Regions from separate parts of the Shinella sp. 838 genome, predicted to be linked through region 1. Evidence: riboswitches for the same ligand, from Rfam matches in the RefSeq annotation. Region 1 holds a riboswitch; the other holds the start of a gene.
The links. Region 1 has a riboswitch for FMN ahead of P9A16_RS04460 (6,7-dimethyl-8-ribityllumazine synthase). Riboswitches for the same ligand answer to the same signal wherever they lie in the genome.

Region 1 (3,965 bases):
GGTGCGCCTGAAGCTGCCGGGCCTTCGTCCCTATATCGAGTTCATCACGCTCTTGCCGCTGGTCATCCCGGCCATCGTCATCGTCTTCGGCTATATCAGGCTCTACAACACCTCGAGCTGGCTGCCGCTGACGGGTTCAATCACCGGCACGAACATCCTCCTGATGTTCGGCTATGCGACGCTGGCGCTGCCCTACATGTATCGCTCCGTCGATACGGGCCTTCGCTCCATCGACATCGCCACGCTGACGGAGGCCGCGCAGAGCCTCGGCGCCGGCTGGACGACGATCCTCGCCAAGATCATCCTGCCGAACGTTCTGGTCGCCGTGCTGTCGGGCGCGTTCCTGACCTTCGCCATCGTCATCGGCGAGTTCACCATGGCCGCCCTGCTCAACCGCCCGGCTTTCGGCCCGTACATGCAGCTTCTCGGCGCCAATCGCGCCTACGAGCCGGCGGCGCTTGCGGTGATGTCCTTCGCGCTGACCTGGGGCTGCCTCGGCCTGATCCAGCTTGTTTCCCGTTTCCAGAAGGGCGCGCAGAGCGCGACTTAAGGATTTTCCATGAGCTTTCTCACTCTTACCAGCCTCCAGAAGTCCTTCGGCCCCGTTCAGGTCGTCAAGGATTTCAACATGTCGATCGAAAAGGGCGAGTTCGTCTCGTTCCTCGGCCCGTCGGGCTGCGGCAAGACCACCGTGCTGCGCATGATCGCCGGCTTCGAGACGCCGTCGGGCGGGGCGATCACCATCGATGGCAAGAGCCAGGTGAACCTGCGTCCCAACCAGCGCAACATCGGCATGGTGTTCCAGGCCTACGCCCTCTTCCCGAACATGAACGTCGCGGAAAACGTCGCCTTCGGCCTCAAGGTCGCCGGCCGGCCCAAGGCGGAGATCGACGCCCGCGTCAAGGAAATGCTCGGGCTGATCAAGCTCGACCATCTCGCCGACCGCTACCCCTACCAGATGTCCGGCGGCCAGCAGCAGCGTGTGGCGCTCGCCCGCGCGCTGGCGCCCAAGCCCCAGGTTCTCCTGCTCGACGAACCGCTCTCCGCCCTCGACGCCAAAATCCGCGTGTCGCTGCGCGAGGAAATCCGGCAGATCCAGCAGCAGCTCGGCATCACCACGGTCTTCGTCACCCATGACCAGGAAGAAGCCCTGTCGATCTCCGACCGCATCGTCGTGATGAATGCCGGCAAGGCGGACCAGATCGGCAAACCGGCCGATATCTACAACCGGCCGGCAACCCGCTTCGTCGCCAGTTTTGTCGGCACGCTGAACCTCATCGAGGCGAAAGTCGTCGACCCCACCGCCAACCGCGTCTCGATCGGCGATCAGGGCGTGACGCTGCGCGAGCCGCTCGGCAATGCGAAGGCCGGCGACACCGTCTCGCTGGCACTGCGCCCGGAAGCCGGCTCCATCGCGCCCGATGCGAAGGGCGACACGGCGCTGACGGGCGAGGTCGTCTCCTCGAACTTCCTCGGCTCGGTCATCCGCACCCGCATGAAGGTCGGCGGCAGCGTCATCTCCTTCGACATGTTCAACAGCCCGGGCCTTGTGCCGCCGACCGTCGGCGACACGGTCACGCTGCGCTTCACGGCCGGCGATCTCCTGGTCATCCGCGACTGAGCAGTCCGGCGCGGCCGTGAAGCACTTTTCCAAGCTTCGGCCACGCTTTGGAAAAATCTGTCGTGATTTGCGCCTTTTGCGTCGCCCGCGGATTTGATCTGCGGGCGCTCGCCGGTTAGTCTTCACCCGTTCTCAGGGCGGGGCGAAACTCCCCACCGGCGGTATCGGGCGTCAAAACCCGGAGCCCGCAAGCGCCTTCCGCAAAACGGAAGGGTCAGCAGATCCGGTGCGATGCCGGAGCCGACGGTCACAGTCCGGATGGAAGAGAGCAAGCAGGAGAAACCCGCCGTCACTGGTGGGCCGCGTCCTGCGTGTTCGCCCAAGGGGACCGTTGCAAAATGGCTCAACCCTTGAAAGGCCTAGACATGAATGTGAATGCCACCCCCTCCGCCCGCATCGCCGTCATCCGTGCCCGCTGGCACGCCGGCATCGTCGATCAGGCGGTCGATTCCTTCGTCGCCGAATGGACCGCGCTCGGCGGCCGCGCCGAAGAGGTCGATATCATCGACGTGCCCGGCGCCCTCGAAATCCCGCTGCATGCCCAGCTTCTCGCCCGCACGGGCCGTTACTCCGCCATTCTCGGCGTCGCCCTCGTCGTCGATGGCGGCATCTACCGCCACGATTTCGTCGCCGGCACCGTGGTGGACGCGATCGTGCGCGTCGGGCTCGACACCAACGTGCCGGTGCTCTCGGCCGTGCTGACGCCGCACAATTTCCAGGAATCGGACGCCCACATCGCCTTCTTCCGCGACCATTTCGTCATCAAGGGCAAGGAAGCCGCCAACGCGGCCCGGCAGATCATCGATGCCCGGGCGCAGGTGGCGCTGGCGACGGTCGCCTGAATCAAAGTTTGAAGGCGCGGAATCGATCTGTCAGGACGGGCCCGCAAACCGTTGAAAAGACTAGACGGGGCCCGGCAGCCATGCCGGGCCTTTTGCGTGGGCTACCCCCATCACGCCCTGCATGCCCGTCGCCCCCCTGAAAGCGCCACGGTCACGCCAGTCGCTATGTTTTCCTTCGCACGCCTGCGCCCTTCTCCCTAACCTCTTCGTCATGGTCGGGTTCGAACTGCAATCCACGCCCCACCCGCGGCATGGATCCCCAGGTCAAGCCCGAGGACGACGGAGGGAGGAGAACCGCCTCTGCTCTTTCCAGTCGACATGCCTGCCGCCCCGTCTACCCCTGAAGGTTCTTCAGATAGATCGACAGCAGCTGGATCTGCGAGGAGATGCCGAGTTTGCGGTAGACGTTGCGGCGATGGACTTTCACCGTGCCGGTGGAGATATCGAGCTTCAGGCCGATCGATTCCGACGAGTGCCCCTGCAGGACGAGTTCGATGATCGAGGCCTCGCGATCCGTCAGGTTCAGCTTGCGCCACACCCGGTCGGCCGCGCTCACGGGTTCGCTCCGGCGGCCCCGTCCCTGCCCCGTTTCCGCAAAGCGCTCGCCAAGGCCGCTCCAGGCGCGCCGCACGAGGGCGGCGACGAAGGGTTCGGTATCGCTGAGCAGCGCAAATTCCTGCGCCGGAAAGACACCGGTCTTCTCCCGCCGCATCAGCGAGACCACAACGGTCACGCCGCTTTCCACCGGAACGAAGAAGCCGAGCTCTTCGGCAAGCCGCGTCTGCGAATAATAGGTGCGGAAATACTCGCTCGAGAAGAACCGGTCCGGCGCCAGCTCCCGCATGCGGAAGATGCCGGCGCGACCGGCCCGCGTCGTGCGGTAGAACGGATCGAGCAGGTAGGGTCCGGCCTGGTAGAGCGTTACGAAGACGTGGTGGTCATCCGCATCGAAGGTGCTGAAGAGATCGATCGGCCGCGCCTTCTCGTGATAGGCGAAGATGACGATGTCGTCGAAACGCACCAGGGCCCGCATCATCGCAAGCAGGGTCTCGCCGGTCTGCCGGTCGCTGGTCTGCCGGTCGGCGTTTTCCGGCGCACCGGTCCAGTCCGCAAGCGTGTGAAAAAGTGCCGTGAAATCCACCCGCATGACGCCGCCGCTCCCCCGATCCTCCCGCGGCAACCGAAATGGGCTGTCGCTGGATATACTCCTTCCACAGCCGATTTACGGATAAAATACCTCTCTCGGGGTATATACCACCCATCGGCCGCTGACTAGCATTCCTCCCGACGGTGGCCAAGGCGACAGAGATCGCCAAGAGACCAACAACCGCAGGGAACAGACGTGACATCCGCCCCAACGAACGACATCGAGTTCCGTTCGGTGACCAAGCGCTATGGCGCAGTGACCGCGGTCTCCGACATCAATCTCTCCGTGCCGAAGGGCGCCTTCGTCGCGCTTCTCGGCCCGTCCGGCTGCGGCAAGACCACGTGCCTCAGGATGA
Region 2 (3,965 bases), on a different contig from region 1:
TTCGACAGCGGCGACGTGCCGATCCGCACGATCGTCGAGGCCATGGTCGGCCGCTCGCTGGAGCGCATGTTCCCCGCGCTCCCCGTGTCAACGGAGGAGGTGGCGCTGGAGGTGCGCAGCCTCTCCTCACCGACCAAAGCCTTTCGCGACATCAGTTTCGCCGTCCGCAGGGGCGAGGTTTTCGGCATTGCCGGGCTGATGGGCGCCGGCCGCACCGAGCTTGTGCGTGCCATCACCGGCGCCGATCCGATTTCTGCCGGCGACGTGTTTTTGCATGGCAAGCCGGTGACGCCGCGCTCGCCGATCGATGCGATCCGCAACGGCATCGTCCTCGTGCCGGAGGATCGCAAGCTGCAGGGCGTGGTGCTCGACCATTCGATCGCGGAAAATATCGGCTATGCCAACCTCGGCGAGATCGCGCGCAGCGGCTGGCTCTCCACCCGCCGCATTCGCGAATTCGCCGAGGATTACATCAAGAAATTCGGCGTGAAGGGCCGCGGCGGACAGAATGCCGGTGAACTCTCCGGCGGCAACCAGCAGAAGGTGGTGCTGGCCAAATGGCTGGCGCGCAAGCCGCAGGTGGTGGTGCTGGACGAACCGACGCGCGGCATCGACGTCGGCGCCCGCTCGTCGATCTACGATCTCATCATGGACCTTGCGCGGGAGGGCGTCGCCGTCATCGTGGTCAGTTCCGACCTCGAAGAGGTGCTCGGCGTGTCCAGCCGCATCATGGTCATGGCCCAGGGCAAGCAGGCCGGCATCCTGAACCGCGAGGACGCGAACGACGTCTCGGTCATGGAACTGGCAACGATTTGAACAAGGAAGCATTCATGTCTGACATCACGCTCAACGCGCCGAAACTGTTCGATCTCTCCAGCAATGTCGCCTTCGTGACCGGCGCCGGCAGCGGCATCGGCCAGCGCATCGCCATCGGCCTCGCCCAGTGCGGCGCCGATGTCGCGCTGCTCGACCGGCGCACCGACGACGGCCTCGCCCGGACGGCCGACTTCATCGCCCGGGCCGGACGCCGCAGCATCCAGATCGCCGCCGATGTCACCAGCGGCGCGGCGCTCGCCGAGGCGGTCGCCCGCACCGAAGCGGAACTCGGCTCCCTGACGCTCGCCGTCAATGCGGCCGGCATCGCCAACGCCAATCCGGCGGAGGAGATGGCGGAAGACCAGTTCCAGACGATGATGGACATCAACCTGAAGGGCGTTTTCCTCTCCTGCCAGGCCGAAGCCCGTGCCATGTTGAAGACCGGCCGCGGCGCGATCGTCAATATCGCCTCGATGTCCGGTGTCATCGTCAACCGCGGCCTCAGCCAGTGCCACTACAATGCCTCCAAGGCCGGCGTCATCCACATGACCAAGTCGATGGCGATGGAATGGGTCGGCCGCGGCATCCGCGTCAACACGATCAGCCCGGGCTACACCGCGACGCCGATGAACACCCGGCCGGAAATGGTGCACCAGACGAAACTCTTCGAGGAACAGACGCCGATGCAGCGCATGGCAGCTGTCGACGAGATGGTCGGCCCGGCCGTCTTCCTCCTCTCGGAGGCCGCGAGCTTCGTCACCGGCGTCGATCTCCTCGTCGACGGCGGCTTCTGCTGCTGGTAGCCGTCGGGAATTCTGCGCGGCCGGCGATGCCGGCCCTTGCATTCCTCCACCAGAATTCCCTATTTACGCCTGTTCTCAGGGCGGGGTGAAACTCCCCACCGGCGGTATCCGGAGCGATCCGGGAGCCCGCGAGCGCTTCCGTTGACGCGGAAGGTCAGCAGATCCGGTGCGATGCCGGAGCCGACGGTCACAGTCCGGATGGAAGAGGACATGTCTGCGGAACCGTCCTTCACCCGGGCGGTCGCGGGCCTGTTCGCCCAAGGGATTGAAACGCCGGCATCGGCAACCCTTGAAAGGCAATGAAATGGCACTCTCGAAAATTGAAGACGCAATCGCGGCCTTTGCGCGCGGCGGCATGATTGTCGTCGTGGATGACGAAAACCGGGAAAACGAAGGCGATATCATCGTGGCCGCGGATGCGGTGACCCCGGAAGCGATCGCCTTCATGATGAAACACGCCCGCGGCCTGATCTGCGTGGCGATGGAAGGCGAGCGGCTCGATGCGCTCGACATCCCGCTGATGGTTCCGCAGAACACGGAGTATCTTCATACGGCCTTCACCGTCTCCGTCGATTACCTTCCCGCCACGACGACCGGAATTTCGGCCGCCGATCGCGCGGCAACCGTCAAGGCGCTCATGGACCCCGCGAGCCGGCCGGAAGACTTCGCCCGCCCGGGCCACATCTTTCCCCTGCGCGCGCATCCGCGTGGGGTGCGCGGCCGTCCGGGCCACACGGAAGCTGCGGTCGATCTCGCGCGCCTTGCCGGCAGGAGCCCGTCGGGCGTGATCTGCGAGGTCGCCAACGATGATGGCACGATGGCCCGTCTGCCCGAACTGATCGATTTCGCGGCCATCCACCAGCTGCCGTTGATCAGCATCGAGGACCTCATCGCCCATGTCGCCGCCCGTGACGGCAACATGCCTGCCGTCGCCGCATAACGATCCGGTCAAGGACCATGCCGCTGTGCGTGAGTTCGGCGGCATGGGCGTGGCAGTTCCGTCAATCCGTTGCGGCGGTGTCGTTCGCGGTGTGCAGGAAGGTCTGGAACTGCTCCTCCGGCACGAAGGCGCCGCCCGTGGTCCAGATGATGTGGGTGGCCCCGGTTAGATGGTCGCCGATCCGCTGATATGCGCAGAAGTCCTTGCCCGCCGGATGTTTCACGATGAAATCCGGGCCGGCAAAGCCGGCGGCGGCGGAGGGTTCGAGGCGCAGGTTCTGGTTTTGGTGGGCGCTGAGGAGCCAGCGGAAGAGGGATGCGTCGTCGACGGTGAAGATGCCGGCCAGCATGCGGCGCATGACGGTGGCGACGAAGGCCGACATGCGGGCGACGGCCATGCCGTCCGCTTCCGTTCTGTTGGTCAGGCCGACGTCGTAGACCGAGACGAGATCTTCGGAACCGCTCATGAGATGGACCAGCGCACAGGGCGACTGAACCGGCTCCACGAAGAAGCAGTGCACATTGTCCCCGAAGACCTTCTTTGCACCATAGGCGACGCCGCCCGGTGCGCCGCCGATGCCGCAGGGCAGGTAGAGGAACAGCGGATGGTCGGCATCGACGACGATGCCGCGGGCCTGAAGCTGTTCGGCGAGTTCCAGCGCGGCGACGCTGTAGCCGAGGAAAAGGTGCCGGGATTGCTCGTCGTCGACGAAATAGATCGTCGGGTCAATCTCGGCGGCGATACGGGCATTTTCCACCGCGGTCGTATAGTCGGCATCGTGCCGGACAACCTCGACGCCGAGCCGCGTCAGCCGTTCCACCTTCCAGGCCTTGGCATCGGCGGACATGTGCACCGTCGCCCTGAAGCCGAGGGCGCGGGCCGCGACGCCCACGCTGAGCCCGAGATTGCCGGTGCTGCCGACGGCGATGGTGTAGCGGGAAAAGAAGGCTTTCGCGTCCGGCGCGGCAAGGCGCCGGATGTCTTCATCCGCCATCAGCAGACCCTCGCGCCGGGCCAATAGTTCGGCAAACAGGAAGACCTCGTAGACGCCGCCGCGCGCCTTGATCGACCCGGCGACGGGAAGGGCGCTGTCCGCCTTGACGAGAAGGGTGCCGAATTGCGCGTCGTCATAGTCCAGCGCCTTGCGCATGGCCTCCAGCGGCACGAGATCGGAGCGGATTTCGCCCCGCGTTGCCTTCAGGTCGGGAAAGCAGGTTTCCAGTAGCGGCGCCAGCCGCCGCCAGTTTTCCTGCGCCTCGTCCACATCCGATGGCTGCACGGGAAGCGTCGCATCCGCGATTGCGTTTTCGGTGTAGTGCGGGTTCGTCCAGAGCGTCGGGCGTCCCGCCAGCACATCGGAACGGGCGGGATTGTCGGGGAGGTGGATGGCCATGTCTTGATCCTGC

Region 2: another riboswitch for FMN. It lies ahead of ribB (3,4-dihydroxy-2-butanone-4-phosphate synthase); the one in region 1 lies ahead of P9A16_RS04460 (6,7-dimethyl-8-ribityllumazine synthase).

Annotation. Positions count from the first base shown of each region.
Region 1 is NZ_JARSBQ010000001.1:940,389-944,353, reverse strand. Features, by position in the region: gene P9A16_RS04470 (ABC transporter permease) at 1-550, shown strand, start outside; gene P9A16_RS04465 (ABC transporter ATP-binding protein) at 560-1,621, shown strand; FMN riboswitch at 1,746-1,895, shown strand; gene P9A16_RS04460 (6,7-dimethyl-8-ribityllumazine synthase) at 1,987-2,463, shown strand; gene P9A16_RS04455 (helix-turn-helix transcriptional regulator) at 2,798-3,610, opposite strand; gene P9A16_RS04450 (ABC transporter ATP-binding protein) at 3,806-3,965, shown strand, end outside.
Region 2 is NZ_JARSBQ010000010.1:39,130-43,094, reverse strand. Features, by position in the region: gene P9A16_RS24615 (sugar ABC transporter ATP-binding protein) at 1-816, shown strand, start outside; gene P9A16_RS24610 (SDR family oxidoreductase) at 831-1,619, shown strand; FMN riboswitch at 1,687-1,833, shown strand; gene ribB (3,4-dihydroxy-2-butanone-4-phosphate synthase) at 1,924-2,559, shown strand; gene P9A16_RS24600 (D-serine ammonia-lyase) at 2,621-3,952, opposite strand.